Regions from separate parts of the Streptomyces sp. NPDC107500 genome, predicted to be linked through region 2. Evidence: riboswitches for the same ligand, from Rfam matches in the RefSeq annotation. Region 2 holds a riboswitch; the other holds the start of a gene.
The links. Region 2 has a riboswitch for S-adenosylmethionine ahead of thrC (threonine synthase). Riboswitches for the same ligand answer to the same signal wherever they lie in the genome.
Positions count from the first base shown of each region.

Region 1: linked by a shared signal. The riboswitch ahead of ACZ67M_RS04360 (aminotransferase class V-fold PLP-dependent enzyme) and the one ahead of thrC (threonine synthase) in region 2 are both predicted to bind S-adenosylmethionine.

Region 1 is NZ_JBVJPF010000001.1:987,386-994,631, reverse strand. Features, by position in the region: gene ACZ67M_RS04380 (sensor histidine kinase) at 1-254, shown strand, start outside; gene ACZ67M_RS04375 (response regulator transcription factor) at 274-939, shown strand; gene ACZ67M_RS04370 (SLC13 family permease) at 997-2,412, shown strand; gene ACZ67M_RS04365 (glycerate kinase) at 2,469-3,674, shown strand; gene ACZ67M_RS04360 (aminotransferase class V-fold PLP-dependent enzyme) at 3,626-4,981, opposite strand; SAM riboswitch class IV at 5,127-5,243, opposite strand; gene trpD (anthranilate phosphoribosyltransferase) at 5,322-6,386, opposite strand; gene qcrB (cytochrome bc1 complex cytochrome b subunit) at 6,517-7,246, opposite strand, start outside.
Region 2 is NZ_JBVJPF010000008.1:400,442-407,687, forward strand. Features, by position in the region: gene ACZ67M_RS31055 (NADH:flavin oxidoreductase) at 1-17, opposite strand, end outside; gene groL (chaperonin GroEL) at 236-1,861, opposite strand; gene ACZ67M_RS31065 (cold-shock protein) at 2,192-2,395, opposite strand; gene ACZ67M_RS31070 (MoaD/ThiS family protein) at 2,834-3,109, opposite strand; gene thrC (threonine synthase) at 3,196-4,488, opposite strand; SAM riboswitch class I at 4,506-4,653, opposite strand; gene ACZ67M_RS31080 (glucosyl-3-phosphoglycerate synthase) at 4,808-5,752, shown strand; gene ACZ67M_RS31085 (alpha,alpha-trehalose-phosphate synthase (UDP-forming)) at 5,815-7,203, shown strand.

The sequences.
Region 1 (7,246 bases), on a different contig from region 2:
TCCGCATCGGCTCCCGCGCCGACGGCACCCGCGTCGAGCTGTACGTCGCCGACTCCGGCCCCGGGGTCCAGGCGCAGGACGCCGAGGTGATCTTCGAGCGGTTCCGGCGCGGCACGGCCCGGCGCGGGGTGCGCGGCACGGGCGCCGGGCTCGGACTGTCGATCGTCCGGGCGATCGCCGAGGGCCACGGCGGCCGGGTCGACCTGCGCGCCGCGGAAGGCGGCGGCGCCATCTTCGTACTGACACTGGAATGACTCCGGGAGAGGCACGCCCATGAACCGCATCCTCATCGTCGAGGACGAGGAGCGCATCGCCTCCTTCGTCGAGAAGGGCCTGCGCGCCAACGGCTTCACCACCACCGCCGTCGGCGACGGCGAGGCCGCCTACGAGTACGCCCTCACCGGCGGCTTCGACCTGGTCGTGCTGGACATCGGGCTGCCCGGCCGGGACGGCTTCACGGTCCTGCGCGAGCTGCGCGAGGCCCGGGTGACGACCCCGGTCATCGTGCTGACCGCCCGGGACTCGGTCCGGGACACGGTGGCCGGCCTGGAGGGCGGCGCCGACGACTGGATGACCAAGCCGTTCCGCTTCGAGGAACTGCTCGCCCGGGTGCGGCTGCGGCTGCGCACGGCGGCCCGCGCGCCCGAGGTGACGGTGCTGAAGTCGGGGGCGCTCAGCCTTGATCTGCGCACCCGCAGGGCCCGCTCCCAGGGGCGCACGGTCGACCTGACGGCCCGTGAGTTCGTGCTCCTTGAGCTGTTCCTGCGCCATCCGGGGCAGGTACTGTCCCGCGAGCAGATCCTGTCGCACGTGTGGGGCTACGACTTCGACCCGGGCTCCAACATCGTGGACGTCTACGTGCGGGCGCTGCGCAAGAAGCTCGGGGCGCAGCAGGTGGAGACCGTGCGCGGGATGGGGTACCGGCTGCCGGCCTGGTGAAGTTCCCTTCATGTGACGCTCATCGACGGCTCACCGCACCCGTGAACCCTCGATGACGTGACGTTGAACCTCCGCCTCGCGGCGGCCCTGTGCGTGGCGCTGTCCCTGTGCGCGCTGCTGGCGGTCCCCGCCAACTTCCCCGCCCTGGGCGGCGACGCGCGGCTCACCCTGGCCGTGTTCGCGCTGGCGACCTGTGCCTGGATCGGCACGCCGATCGACGACACGTACATCGCGCTGGGCGCCGGGCTCGCGCTGACCGCGACCGGAGTGATCAGCAGCGACACCCTCTTCGGCGCCCTCGGGGACGCCACGGTGTGGCTGCTGATCTGCGCCTTCGTGCTGGCGGCGGCGGTGGCCCGGACCGGGCTCGCCGGCCGGGCGGCGGCGTTCCTGGTCGGCGGGGCGCGCACCGTACGGCAGTTGACGCACCTGACGACGGCCGCGCTGGTCGTGACCGCGTTCGCGGTGCCGGCCACGTCGGGCCGGGCGGCGCTCGCGCTGCCGGTGTTCCTGGCGCTCGCCAAGGCCCTCGCGGACCGGAAGCGGCTGGTGGTGATGCTGGCGCTGCTGTTCCCGACGGTGATCCTGCTGTCGGCGGTCGCCACCCTGATCGGCGCGGGCGCGCACCTGATCACCGTGTCGGTGCTGTGGGAGGCGACCGGGGAGCGGATCGGCTTCACCCAGTGGCTGCTGCTGGGGCTGCCGCTGGCGGTGGCGTCCTCCCATCTGGCCGCCGAGACCGTCCTGCTGACCACCACGCGCCGCGCTGACCGGCAGGGCCCGGTCCACATCACCGCCGAGGAGATACAGCGGCACAGCGAGAGCCCGGTCACCGGCCCCTGGACGCAGGCGGAGAAGCGCTGCGCCCTGCTGCTGGCCACGGTGGTGGCGCTGTGGTGCAGCGAGCCCCTGCACCAGGTGTCGCCCGCCGTGGTGGCGCTGATCGGGGCGGTCGTCGCCTCCTCCCCCGCGCTGGGCACCGTACGGCTCAAGGACGCGCTGAAGACGGTGCCCTGGTCGCTGCTGCTGTTCATGGCGGCGACCATGGCGATGGGCGTGGCGCTCGCGGACTCCGGGGCGGCGAAGTGGCTGGTGTCGGGGCTGCCCGCGCACGTGGCGCCGGCCGTCTTCCTCGGGGTCGTGGTCGCGGTGAGCACGGCGGCCCACCTGGTCCTCCAGTCCCGTTCGGCCCGCTCGTCCGTGCTGGTCCCGCTGGTGATCGCCGCGGCCGTGGGAGCGGGCGTCAACCCGGTCGCGGCGGCGCTCGCGTCCACCGCCGCGGCCGGCTTCTGCCACACGCTGCCGGCCTCCGCCAAGCCGGTCACGCTCTTCTCCGACATCCCCGGCACCCCCACCTACACCCCGCGCGACCTGCTGCGGCTGTCCGCCGTCCTGGCCCCGCTGACCGCGCTGCTCGTGCTGTTCTTCGCCGCCGCCGTCTGGCCGCTGCTCGGCGTGCCCGTCACCCGATGAAGGAGTCCGCCATGTCCGCCACGTTCGCCCTGTCCTCAGCGCCCTCACCCCCCTCCCTGCTGGGCCGCGTCGCCGTCGCCCCCAGCGGCTTCAAGGAGTCCCTGTCCGCGCAGGCCGCCGCCGACGCCATCGCGGCCGGTGTCCGCCGGGTGCTGCCGGCCGCCGAGATCGACCGGATCCCGCTGGTCGACGGCGGTGAGGGCACGGCCGTGGCGCTGGCCGCCGCGACCGGTGGGCGGCTGGTCGCGCTGGCCGCCACCGGCCCGGTCGGCGAGCCCGTCGGCACCCACTTCGCGCTGCTCGGCGGCCGGGACACGGCGGTCGTGGAGATGGCCGCGGTCGCGGGTCTGTCCCTGGTCCCCCGTGCCCTGCGCGACCCCGGCGCGACGACCACGTACGGCGTCGGCGAGCTGATCGGTGCCGCGCTCGACACCGGGGTGCGGCGGATCCTGGTCGGCTGCGGCGACTCCGGTACGTCGGACGGGGGCGCGGGGGCGCTCCAGGCGCTCGGGGCGCGGCTGCTGGACGCGGACGGCTTCGAACTGCCGCCCGGCGGGGGCGAGCTGGTCCGCCTGGCCCGCGTCGACGCGTCCGGCCTGGACACCCGCCTGAAGAACACCGAGCTGCTCGTCGCCTGCAACCCGTACAACGTGCTGTGCGGCGAGCGGGGCGTGGCCCGGGTGTTCGGCCCGCAGAAGGGGGCGACGCCCGTGCAGGTGGAGCAGTTGTCGGCCGGGCTGGAGAACTGGGCGCGCGTCCTCACCCGCGACCTCGGGGTCGTCGGCACGGACCTGCGGGGCGGCCCCGGCACCGGTGCCTCCGGCGGACTCGGCGCCGGGCTGGCCGCGGTCGGCGCCCGGCTGCTGCCGCGTTTCGACGTGCTGCTCGACCACCTGGACCTGGACGCCCGCCTCGCCCGTGCCGACCTGGTGCTCACCGCCGAGGGCGCCCTGGACCACCAGACGCCGCGCGGCAAGGTGCCGGCGGAGGTGGCCCGGCGCGCCAAGCTCCACGGCCGTCCGGTCCTCGCCCTGGCCGGCACGCTCGGCGAGGGCGCGCACGACGTGCCGGGGGTGGACGCCTGCCACGGGATCATGCCGGCCCCGATGGCGCTGGCGGACGCGCTGTCGCGCGCCGCCGAGCTGCTGACGGACGCCACGGAGCGGGCGCTGCGGATGGTCCTGCTGGGGTCGCGGCTGCCGGGCCGGCCGGCTCAGGCGGCGGAGGTGTCGGGCACGCAGCGCCCGTCCTCGGTGCGGTAGCTCCACCGGGCGCCGTCGCTGACCAGTTCCTTGACGGCGTGCACGAACCGCTCGACGTGCTCGTCCGGGGTGCCGGCGCCGAAGCTCACGCGGATGGCGTTGAGGGACTTCTCCCCCGGCGCCGCCTCCGGGGCACCGCACTCGCCCTGTGCCCCGGGCTCGCCGCCGAGCAGGGTGCGCACCAGCGGGTGGGCGCAGAACAGGCCGTCGCGCACCCCGATGCCGTACTCGGCGGAGAGCGCGGCCGCGAAGTGGGAGCTGTTCCAGCCGTCGACGACGAAGGAGAGCACGCCCACGCGGGGCGCGTCGTCGCCGAAGAGGGAGAGGACCCGCACCTCGGGCACCTCGGCGAGGCCCTCCCGCACCTTGGCGATCAGGTACTCCTCGCGGGCGACCAGCGAGTCGAACCCGGCCTCGGTGAGCGCCTTGCAGGCGGAGGCGATCGAGTAGGCGCCGATGACGTTGGGCGAACCGGCCTCGTGCCGGGCGGCGCTCTCGTGCCAGCGCACGTCCACACCACCGTCGGCGCGCCGGGTGACGCTGCGGCTGGCGCCGCCGCCGGCGAGGTACGGCTCGGCCTCGCGCAGCCAGTCGGCCCGGCCGGCCAGCACGCCGGAGCCGAACGGGGCGTACAGCTTGTGCCCGGAGAAGGCGACCCAGTCGACGTCGAGGTCGCGGACGCTCACCGGGTGGTGCGGGGCGAGCTGGGCGGCGTCCAGCACGATCCGGGCGCCGTGCGCGTGCGCGGCGGCGGCCAGTTCACGCACCGGCCACAGCTCGCCGGTGACGTTGGAGGCGCCGGTGACGCAGACCAGGGCGGGCCCGTACGGCTCGCGGGCGGCGAGGGCGCGCTCCAGGGTCTCGACGGCCTCGGCGTGGGTGCGGGGCGCGTCGAGGTAGGTCACGTCCGCGTCCCGCCAGGGCAGCAGCGAGGCGTGGTGCTCGGTCTCGAAGACGAAGACCCGGCAGCCGGCGGGCAGCGCGCCGGCCAGCAGGTTCAGGGAGTCGGTGGTGGACCGGGTGAACACGACCTGGTCGTCCTCCCGGCAGCCGAGGAACCCGGCGACGGTGTCGCGGGCGTTCTCGAACAGGTCGGTCGACAGCTGCGACAGGTACCCGGCCCCGCGGTGCACGCTGCCGTAGTACGGGGCGTAGGCCGCCACGTCGTCCCAGACCCGCTGGAGCGCGGGGGCGCTGGCGGCGTAGTCGAGCGCGGCGTAGGTGACCTCGCCGCCGGTGACGAGCGGGACGGTGACGTCGCGGCCCAGGACGGGCAGCGGAGTGGCGACAGCGGTGGGTACGGACATGGCGGACTCCCGTGAGGACCAGCGCGAAGCAGGGCGCTGTGAAGAGAAGAAGAGGGTGTGCGGAGGCGGGGCTCTGCGGCCCTATCGCATTCGCTGGTTCACGGGAGACTCCCTCGGAGGACCCAGGACCCCTGGTTTCGCGAGGGGTCCGCGCTTGCCGTGGACCTTGCTGTCCACGACCTGGTCTTCACCCGGGGCACCCCGCCACGGACGGAGGGTTGCCGGACAGTCGGCCGGGGCCTCATGACTGTCACTCATGACCTGTCGAAAAACCTATGGGAAGTGATCGGCGTCCCGCAACCCGAGTCCGGATCGCGGGACGCACGTCACACGGTGGTGCCTACGCGTTGCTGGCGGCCACCCAGCGGTCCAGGACGCGCTTGGCGGCGCCCGAGTCGATCGCCTCGGCCGCGCGGTCCATGCCGGCCCGGATGCGCTCCGGCAGGGGTCCCTCGCCGCCCTCCAGGGCGACCAGGGCGGCCGCGGAGTTCAGCAGCACGGCGTCCCGCACGGGGCCCGTCTCGCCGTTCAGCAGGCGCCGGGCGACGTCGGCGTTGTAGGAGGCGTCGGCGCCGCGCAGGGCCTCGACCGGCACCAGTTCGAGACCGACGTCCCGCGGGTCGAAGGTCTCCTCGGTCACCCGGCCGTCGCGCACGACCCAGACGCGGGAGGTGGCGGTCGTGGTCAGCTCGTCGAGGCCGTCGTCGCCCCGGAAGACCAGGGACGAGTGGCCGCGCTCGGCGAAGACACCGGCGATGATCGGGGCCATCCGGGCGTGGGCGACGCCGATCGCCTGGGCCTTGACCTTCGCGGGGTTGGTCAGCGGACCGAGGAAGTTGAACACCGTGCGGATGCCGAGCTGGCCGCGCGCCGAGGCCACGTGGCGCAGTGCCGGGTGGAACTTCACGGCGAAGCAGAAGGTGATGCCGGCCTCGTCGGCGACCTCCGCCACCCGCTGCGGCGTCAGCTCCAGATTGACGCCGAGCTTCTCCAGGACGTCGGAGGCACCGGACGCGGAGGAGGCGGCGCGGTTGCCGTGCTTGACGACCTTCGCGCCGGTGCCGGCCACGACGATCGCCGACATGGTGGAGATGTTGACCGTCTTGGCGCCGTCGCCGCCGGTCCCGACGATGTCGACGGTCTCGCCCGGCACCTCGATGACGTTGGCGTGCGCGTACATGGTGCGGACCAGGCCGGAGATCTCCTCCACGGTCTCGCCCTTGAACCTCAGGCCCACCGCGAGGCCGGCGATCTGCGCGTCGGTCGCCTCGCCGCGCATGATCACGTCCAGTGCCCACGCGGTGTCGTCCTGGGACAGGTCGTGGCCGTCCAGCAGCCGGTTCAGCAGGGCGGGCCAGGAGCGGCCGCCCGCGGTGTCGCCTCCAGCGGGGGTCACAGCGCTCATGGCCGCTCCTGATGGTCGTAGGTCGTGGAGAAGGAGTGTGGTCCCACCCTATCCAGCCCCGGGCACGGCGAAGGGCCCCGTCCGCGGAACGGACGGGGCCCTTCGACCGTGGTGTGGCGACGCAGGAGGGTCAGTGGTGGCCGTGGCCGCTCGTGATCTCCTTGTACTCCTCGACGGTCGGCTTCGGAATCTGCGACTCCTCGCCGTAGTACGACTCGCTCAGCTTGGCGCGGAGCTTCTCGCCGCGGGACACCTTGCGCTCGACGCCGTTCTCGTCGACCGTCGGACCGATCTCGGCCGGCTTGTACTGCTCGTGCGCGGTGAGGGTGTGCAGCTGCTCCTGGCTGAGCGGCTCGTGCACCTCGATGAACTCACCGTGCGGCAGGCGCTTGATGATGCCCGACTCGCGGCCGTGCAGCACCTTCTCCTTGTCCCGGCGCTGGAGGCCGAGGCAGATCCGCTTGGTGGCGATGAACGCGAGGACCGGCCCGACGAAGAACGCGATGCGGACGAACCAGGTGATCGCGTTGATCGACAGGTGGAAGTGGGTGGCCCACAGGTCGTTGCCGCCACCGATCAGCAGCACGAAGTACACCGTCATCCAGGCGACGCCGAAGGCGGTGCGCGTCGGGGCGTTGCGCGGGCGGTCCAGGATGTGGTGCTCGCGCTTGTCCCCGGTGACCCAGGACTCGATGAACGGGTAGACCGCGATCGCGACCAGCACCAGCGGGAAGATCAGCAGCGGGATGAACACGCCCAGGGCGAGTGTGTGACCCCAGAAGTTGATCTCCCAGCCCGGCATCACGCGGATCAGGCCCTCGGAGAAGCCCATGTACCAGTCGGGCTGTGCGCCGGTGGAG
Region 2 (7,246 bases):
ACGGGGGTGACGGTCACGTGGGGGCTCCTTGGTGGGGGGGTACCAGGTGGTATGTGCGTGTGCATAGACACTCTCCACCGTGAACCCCGCATCCACCAGCCCTCATTCCGCCCACCGCGCCCGCCGGGGCGTGATCCGGCCCACAGCCCGGGGACAACGCCGAGGGCGGCACCCCCCGTTCGGGGAGTGCCGCCCTCGGTTCGTGCGGGACGCTCGATCAACCGGAACCGGTCGATCAGAAGTCCATGTCACCGCCCGGCATGCCGCCCGGAGCACCGGCCGCGGCGGCCTTCTCCGGCTTGTCGGCGATGACGGCCTCGGTGGTGAGGAACAGCGCGGCGATGGAGGCGGCGTTCTGCAGCGCGGAACGGGTCACCTTCGCCGGGTCGATGATGCCCTCGGCGATCATGTCGACGTACTCGCCGGAGGCGGCGTTCAGGCCGTGACCGACCTGGAGGTTGCGCACCTTCTCGACGACGACGCCGCCCTCGAGACCACCGTTGACGGCGATCTGCTTCAGCGGGGCCTCCAGGGCGAGCTTCACGGCGTTGGCGCCGGTCGCCTCGTCACCCGTCAGCTCCAGCTTCTCGAAGACCTGGGAGGCCTGGAGCAGGGCCACGCCACCACCGGCGACGATGCCCTCCTCGACGGCCGCCTTCGCGTTGCGAACGGCGTCCTCGATGCGGTGCTTGCGCTCCTTGAGCTCGACCTCGGTGGCGGCACCGGCCTTGATGACGGCCACGCCGCCGGCCAGCTTCGCCAGGCGCTCCTGGAGCTTCTCGCGGTCGTAGTCCGAGTCGCTGTTCTCGATCTCGGCGCGGATCTGGTTGACGCGACCGTTGACCTGGTCGGTCGAGCCGGCGCCGTCGACGATGGTGGTCTCGTCCTTGGTGATGACGACCTTGCGGGCGCGGCCCAGGAGGTCCAGGGACGCGTTCTCCAGCTTGAGGCCGACCTCCTCGGAGATGACCTCGCCGCCCGTGAGGATGGCGATGTCGCCGAGCATGGCCTTGCGGCGGTCGCCGAAGCCCGGGGCCTTGACGGCGACGGACTTGAAGGTGCCGCGGATCTTGTTGACCACCAGGGTCGACAGGGCCTCGCCCTCGACGTCCTCGGCGATGATCAGCAGCGGCTTGCCCGACTGCATGACCTTCTCCAGGAGCGGCAGCAGGTCCTTGACGTTGCCGATCTTGGAGTTGGCGATCAGGATGTACGGGTCGTCGAGCGACGCCTCCATACGCTCCATGTCGGTGGCGAAGTACGCCGAGATGTAGCCCTTGTCGAAGCGCATACCCTCGGTGAGCTCCAGCTCCAGACCGAAGGTCTGGGACTCCTCGACGGTGATGACGCCTTCCTTGCCGACCTTGTCCATGGCCTCGGCGATCAGCTCGCCGATCTGGGTGTCGGCGGCGGAGATGGAGGCCGTGGAGGCGATCTGCTCCTTGGTCTCGACGTCCTTCGCCTGCTCGAGCAGGGCGGCGGAGACGGCCTCGACGGCCTTCTCGATGCCGCGCTTCAGGGCCATCGGGTTGGCGCCGGCCGCGACGTTGCGCAGGCCTTCCTTGACCAGGGCCTGGGCGAGAACGGTCGCGGTGGTCGTACCGTCACCGGCGACGTCGTCCGTCTTCTTGGCGACTTCCTTGACCAGCTCGGCGCCGATCTTCTCGTACGGGTCCTCGAGCTCGATCTCCTTGGCGATGGAGACACCATCGTTGGTGATCGTGGGGGCGCCCCACTTCTTCTCGAGGACGACGTTGCGGCCCTTGGGGCCGAGCGTCACCTTGACGGCGTCCGCGAGCTGGTTCATGCCGCGCTCGAGGCCGCGCCGTGCCTCCTCGTCGAACGCGATGATCTTGGCCATGTGAAGTGGTCCCTCCAGGACTGGGGGTGATTCCTTCGGACCGCGCCCGCGCCCGCGACGGACGGCTCGCCTGCCTCGTGGTTCCTTCCCCACCCGGCCTGCGGGCCTCACCGACCCGGTCCTTCGTTGTCACTCTCACCTTCAGAGTGCTAACGCCAATGATTAGCACTCGACCCCATCGAGTGCAAGCGCCTCCGGGGATCCGGGCCACCCTCTCCGCCACCCGCGAACACCGGGCCCGCCACGGTCCGGGCAGGCCGAAGGGCCCGCACCTCCGGGGAGGTGCGGGCCCTTCGGAGAAGAACCGTTTACTTGCGGTGGCCGAACGTCTCAGGCGCTGAGGCGAACCATGTCGGCCTGCGGGCCCTTCTGACCCTGCGAGATCTCGAACTCGACCCGCTGGCCTTCTTCGAGGGTGCGGTAGCCGTCCATCTGAATCGCGCTGTAGTGGACGAAAACATCCGCACCACCGTCGACCGCGATGAAGCCGTACCCCTTCTCCGCGTTGAACCACTTGACGGTGCCCTGAGCCATGCCTAACTCCCCTATTACTGGCCCTTGCACAGATCCGCACTTCGCGGACCCGGGTCAGACCTCACCCCCCACGACTGGGGGCGTGCGCCGGAACGCGTCGACCGCGGCTGAATGTATCTGTCCAACTGCCGTCTGCAACAGGTCAATCGGACGAGAAATCTGGACGTACCCGGTCCGGAATATGACGAGCTTTCCCCTGAATGTGGGTCAAGTCGGGGCACACAAAAGTCACAAAAGCCGCGAAACACACCCACACTTTGGCTACTTCTTGTCGGGCGGGCGGCAGGAATTCAAGGTTCCCGATGCCTTGATCGGGAGCGCGTTCCCCAACTCTACCGCGCTCAATCCAATGGAATTGCCCCCTCCGCTTCTCTCACGGAGGGGGCAATTCGATGAACTCTGCGTCACCGCGATTACCTGCGGTAACGAAAAGGCGGATCAGCCGCCGGCGACCGCCGGGATGATGGAGACGCCCGCGCCGTCCGGGGTCGCGGTCTCCAGGCCCTGCTCGAAGCGCACGTCGTCGTCGTTGACGTAGACGTTGACGAAGCGGCGCAGCTTGCCCTGGTCGTCCAGGACGCGGGCGGCGATGCCGGTGTGGTTCTTCTCCAGGTCGGAGATGACCTCGCCGAGATTCGCGCCCTCGGCACTGACCTCGGCCTGGCCACCGGTGTAGGTGCGCAGGATGGTGGGGATGCGGACGTTGACGCTCACTTGAACCTCCGGTCAGGTGACTTGGCTAGGGGCGCGGGGAACTGCGCGACCAGCCCCCACGGCCCGCAGACGACATACAAGCTGTCCTACGCGAGTCCGGCCTCGCGGAACGAATCCAGGTTGGGACGAATGGTCGCGGTCAGCCCGGTGCCCGCCACCGCGTCCAGCGTCTTCAGACCATCGCCGGTGTTGAGCACGACGGTGGTCAGCGACGGGTCCAGCGCGCCGCTCTCGACCAGCTTCTTCGTCACCCCCACCGTCACACCACCGGCGGTCTCCGCGAAGATGCCCTCGGTCCGGGCGAGCAGCTTGATCGCGTCCACGACCTGCTCGTCGGTGACGTCCTCCACCGCACCGCCCGTGCGGCGCGCGATGTCGAGGACGTAGGGGCCGTCGGCGGGGTTGCCGATGGCCAGCGACTTGGCGATGGTGTCCGGCTTCTGCGGGCGCACCACGTCGTGGCCGGCCTTGTACGCCGTGGAGACCGGGGAGCAGCCCTCGGCCTGGGCGCCGAAGATCTTGTACGGCTTGTCCTCGACCAGACCCAGCTTGATCAGCTCCTGGAGCCCCTTGTCGATCTTCGTGAGCTGGGAACCGGACGCGATCGGGACGACGATCTGGTCGGGCAGCCGCCAGCCGAGCTGCTCGCAGATCTCGTACGCGAGGGTCTTGGATCCCTCGGCGTAGTACGGCCGCAGGTTGACGTTGACGAAGCCCCAGCCTTCGCCGGCCGGGTCGCCGATCAGCTCGGAGCAGAAGCGGTTCACGTCGTCGTAGTTGCCCTGGATGCCGACCAGCTCACCGCCGTAGACGGCGGCCATGACGACCTTGCCCTGCTCCAGGTCGTGCGGGATGAACACGCAGGAGCGGAAGCCGGCCCGGGCGGCGGCGGCGCCGACGGCGCCGGCCAGGTTGCCGGTGGAGGAGCAGGAGAGGGTGGTGAAGCCGAAGGCGCGGGCGGCCTCCAGGGCCTGGGCGACGACGCGGTCCTTGAAGGAGTGCGTCGGGTTGCCGGAGTCGTCCTTGACGTAGAGGCCGCCGGTGACGCCCAGCTCGCGGGCCAGGTTGTCGGCCTTGACCAGCTTGGTCCAGCCCGGGTTGATGTTCGGCTTGTCGGCCACGTCGGCGGGGACGGGCAGCAGGGGGGCGTAGCGCCAGATGTTCGCGGGGCCCGCTTCGATCCGCTTGCGCAGCTCCTCGGTGTCGTAGGCCGAGAAGTCGTAGGCGATCTCCAGCGGGCCGAAACACTCCTGGCAGGCGAAGAGCGGGCCGAGCGGGACGCGGTGGCCGCACTCGCGGCAGCTCAGCGCTGCGGCGGGGCCGAGGTCGACGGTGCCGTCGGTGGAGTTCGTGGGGGTTTCGGCAGTCTGCACAGCCATGGAGGCGAGGCCCTTTCTCCTCATCTTTCTCACGACGCATCTCGCCGTGAGACGGATTTGGCACCTTCCCTAGCCGGGAGCCTCGCCACGTCCGTGTGACAAGAACCGACTGGAGGGTTGCCGGGGCTTCATCGGGCCGTTTCCCTCTGCCCCTCTGGATGAGCGGTATGAAGTTGTTGTCCTTCGCGGTACGCGCGGTGACCCCGGCATGCGGGGGTCCTGCGCGTTGTTCAAGACTGTAACCGAAGGCCAGGACGGTTGAGATAGTCGTCCGTACCGCGAGATGGATCACAACTGATCACGAAGGAGTCCTGGGACCGTGCTGGAAGAAGTCGAGCGCTGGCTGAGCGCGCGTTCCTGGTCCGCCGGGGACCGGCCGATCCGGCAGCTGCTGGCCGCCAAACAGGCCACCGGGCAGACGGTCAGCGTGGTGCTCCCGGCCCTCGACGAGGAGGCGACGGTCGGCGAGATCGTCACGGTGATCCGCCGCGACCTGATGGACCGGGCTCCGCTGGTCGACGAGATCGTGGTCGTGGACTCCGGGTCGAGCGACCGTACGTCGGAGGTGGCCGCGGCGGCGGGCGCGCGCGTCGTGCACCGCGACGCGATCCTGCCGCGGGTCCCGCCGGTGCCGGGCAAGGGCGAGGTGCTGTGGCGTTCGCTGCTGGTCACCGGCGGCGACATCGTCTGCTTCGTCGACGCCGACCTGCGCGAGTTCTCCGCCGACTTCGTCTCCGGGATCGTCGGCCCGCTGCTCACGGAACCGGACGTGCAGCTCGTCAAGGCGATGTACGACCGCCCCCTCGGCACCACTCCCGGCCAGGGCGGCCGGGTCACCGAGCTGGTGGCCCGCCCCCTGCTCAACCTGCACTGGCCGCTGCTGGCCGGCTTCGTGCAGCCGCTCGGCGGCGAGTACGCGGCCCGCCGCTCCCTGCTGGAACGGCTCCCCTTCCCCGTCGGCTACGGCGTCGAGCTGGGCATGCTGGTCGACGCCCTGCACCTGGTCGGCCTGGACGCCCTCGCCCAGGTCGACGTCGGCGTCCGGCGCCACCACCACCAGGACGGCCAGGCCCTGGGCCGCATGTCCGCCGCGATCTACCGCACCGCCCAGCTCCGCCTGGCCCGCGGCCACCTGGTCCGCCCGACCCTCACCCAGTTCGAACGCGGCCCCTCGGGCTTCGAGCCCCGCACCCACGCCGTGGACACGGAGGAACGGCCACCGATGAGGGAGATCGCGGAGTACACGGCGCGGCGGGTGGCGTGATCGGCACCGCTGTGGTGTGCGACCACGTTTGAGCATTTCGGGGCCGGGCTAGGTTGAGGCGTATGGCTTCAAGCTTCGGTGCTGCTCAGGTGCTGGTCGCCTCCAATCGGGGGCCGGTCTCGTACGAGGTGCGTGAGGACGGGTCGCTGCACGCGAAACGCGGGGGCGGCGGCCTGGTCTCCGGGCTGTCGTCGATCGGCCCGGACGCGGGGGCGCTGTGGGTGTGCTCGGCGCTCGGCGACGGCGACCGCGAGGCGGTGCGGCGCGGGGTCGGCGAGGACGGCGTGCGGATGCTGGACGTGCCGGCGGACGTGCACGCGGACGCGTACAACGGGATCGCCAACTCGGTGCTGTGGTTCGTGCACCACATGCTCTACCAGACGCCCGTGGAGCCGGTCTTCGACGCGGAGTTCCGGCGGCAGTGGGCCTCCTACGAGGCGTACAACCGGGCCTTCGCCGAGGCGCTGGCCGAGGAGGCCGCCGAGGGCGCGGTCGCGATCGTGCAGGACTACCACCTGACGCTGGTGCCGGGGATGCTCCGCGAGCTGCGGCCGGACCTCAGGATCGGCCACTTCTCGCACACGCCGTGGGCGCCGGTCGACTACTTCCGGCTGCTGCCGGACGACATCGCCGAGCAGGTGCTGCGCGGCATGCTCGGCGCCGACCGGCTCGGGTTCCTCACCCGGCGCTGGGCCGACGCGTTCACCGCGTGCTGCGACGCCCTGGTGGGCGGGCTCGGCTCCACGGAGACCGGCGTGCACGGGCTCGGGGCGGACGCGGACTTCCTGCGGAAGCGGTCGCACGAGGCGGACGTGGACGAGCGGATGGCGGCCCTGCGGGAGGAGATCGGCGAGGGCCGACGCACGATCGTGCGGGTGGACCGGACCGAGCTGTCCAAGAACATCGTGCGCGGGCTGCTGGCGTACCGGGAGCTGCTGGCGACGCGGCCTCAGTGGCGGGAGCGGGTGGTGCACGTCGCGTTCGCCTACCCCTCGCGGCAGGACCTCGCCGTGTACCGCGACTACACGGCCGAGGTGCAGCGGGTCGCGGACGCGGTCAACGCGGAGTTCGGCACGGCCGGCTGGACGCCGGTCGTGCTGCACGTGAAGGACGACTTCGCGCGGTCGCTGGCGGCGTACCGGCTGGCCGACGTGGCCCTCGTCAACCCCGTGCGGGACGGGATGAACCTGGTCGCGAAGGAGGTGCCGGTCGTCTCCGACGAGGGGTGCGTGCTGGTGCTGTCGCGGGAGGCTGGGGCGTACGAGGAGCTGGGCGAGGACGCGGTGGTGGTGAACCCGTACGACGTGTCCGGGACGGCGGAGGCCCTGCACACCGCGCTGTCCGTCCCCGCGGCGGAGCGTGCCGAGCGCTCGAAGCGGCTGGCCGCGGCGGGTACGGCGCTGCCTCCGGCGCGGTGGTTTCTTGAGCAGTTGAGGGCGTTGCGGGGCTGAGAGGGCGAGTGCGCTGCCCGGCGTAGCGGGGTGCCGCCTGCGC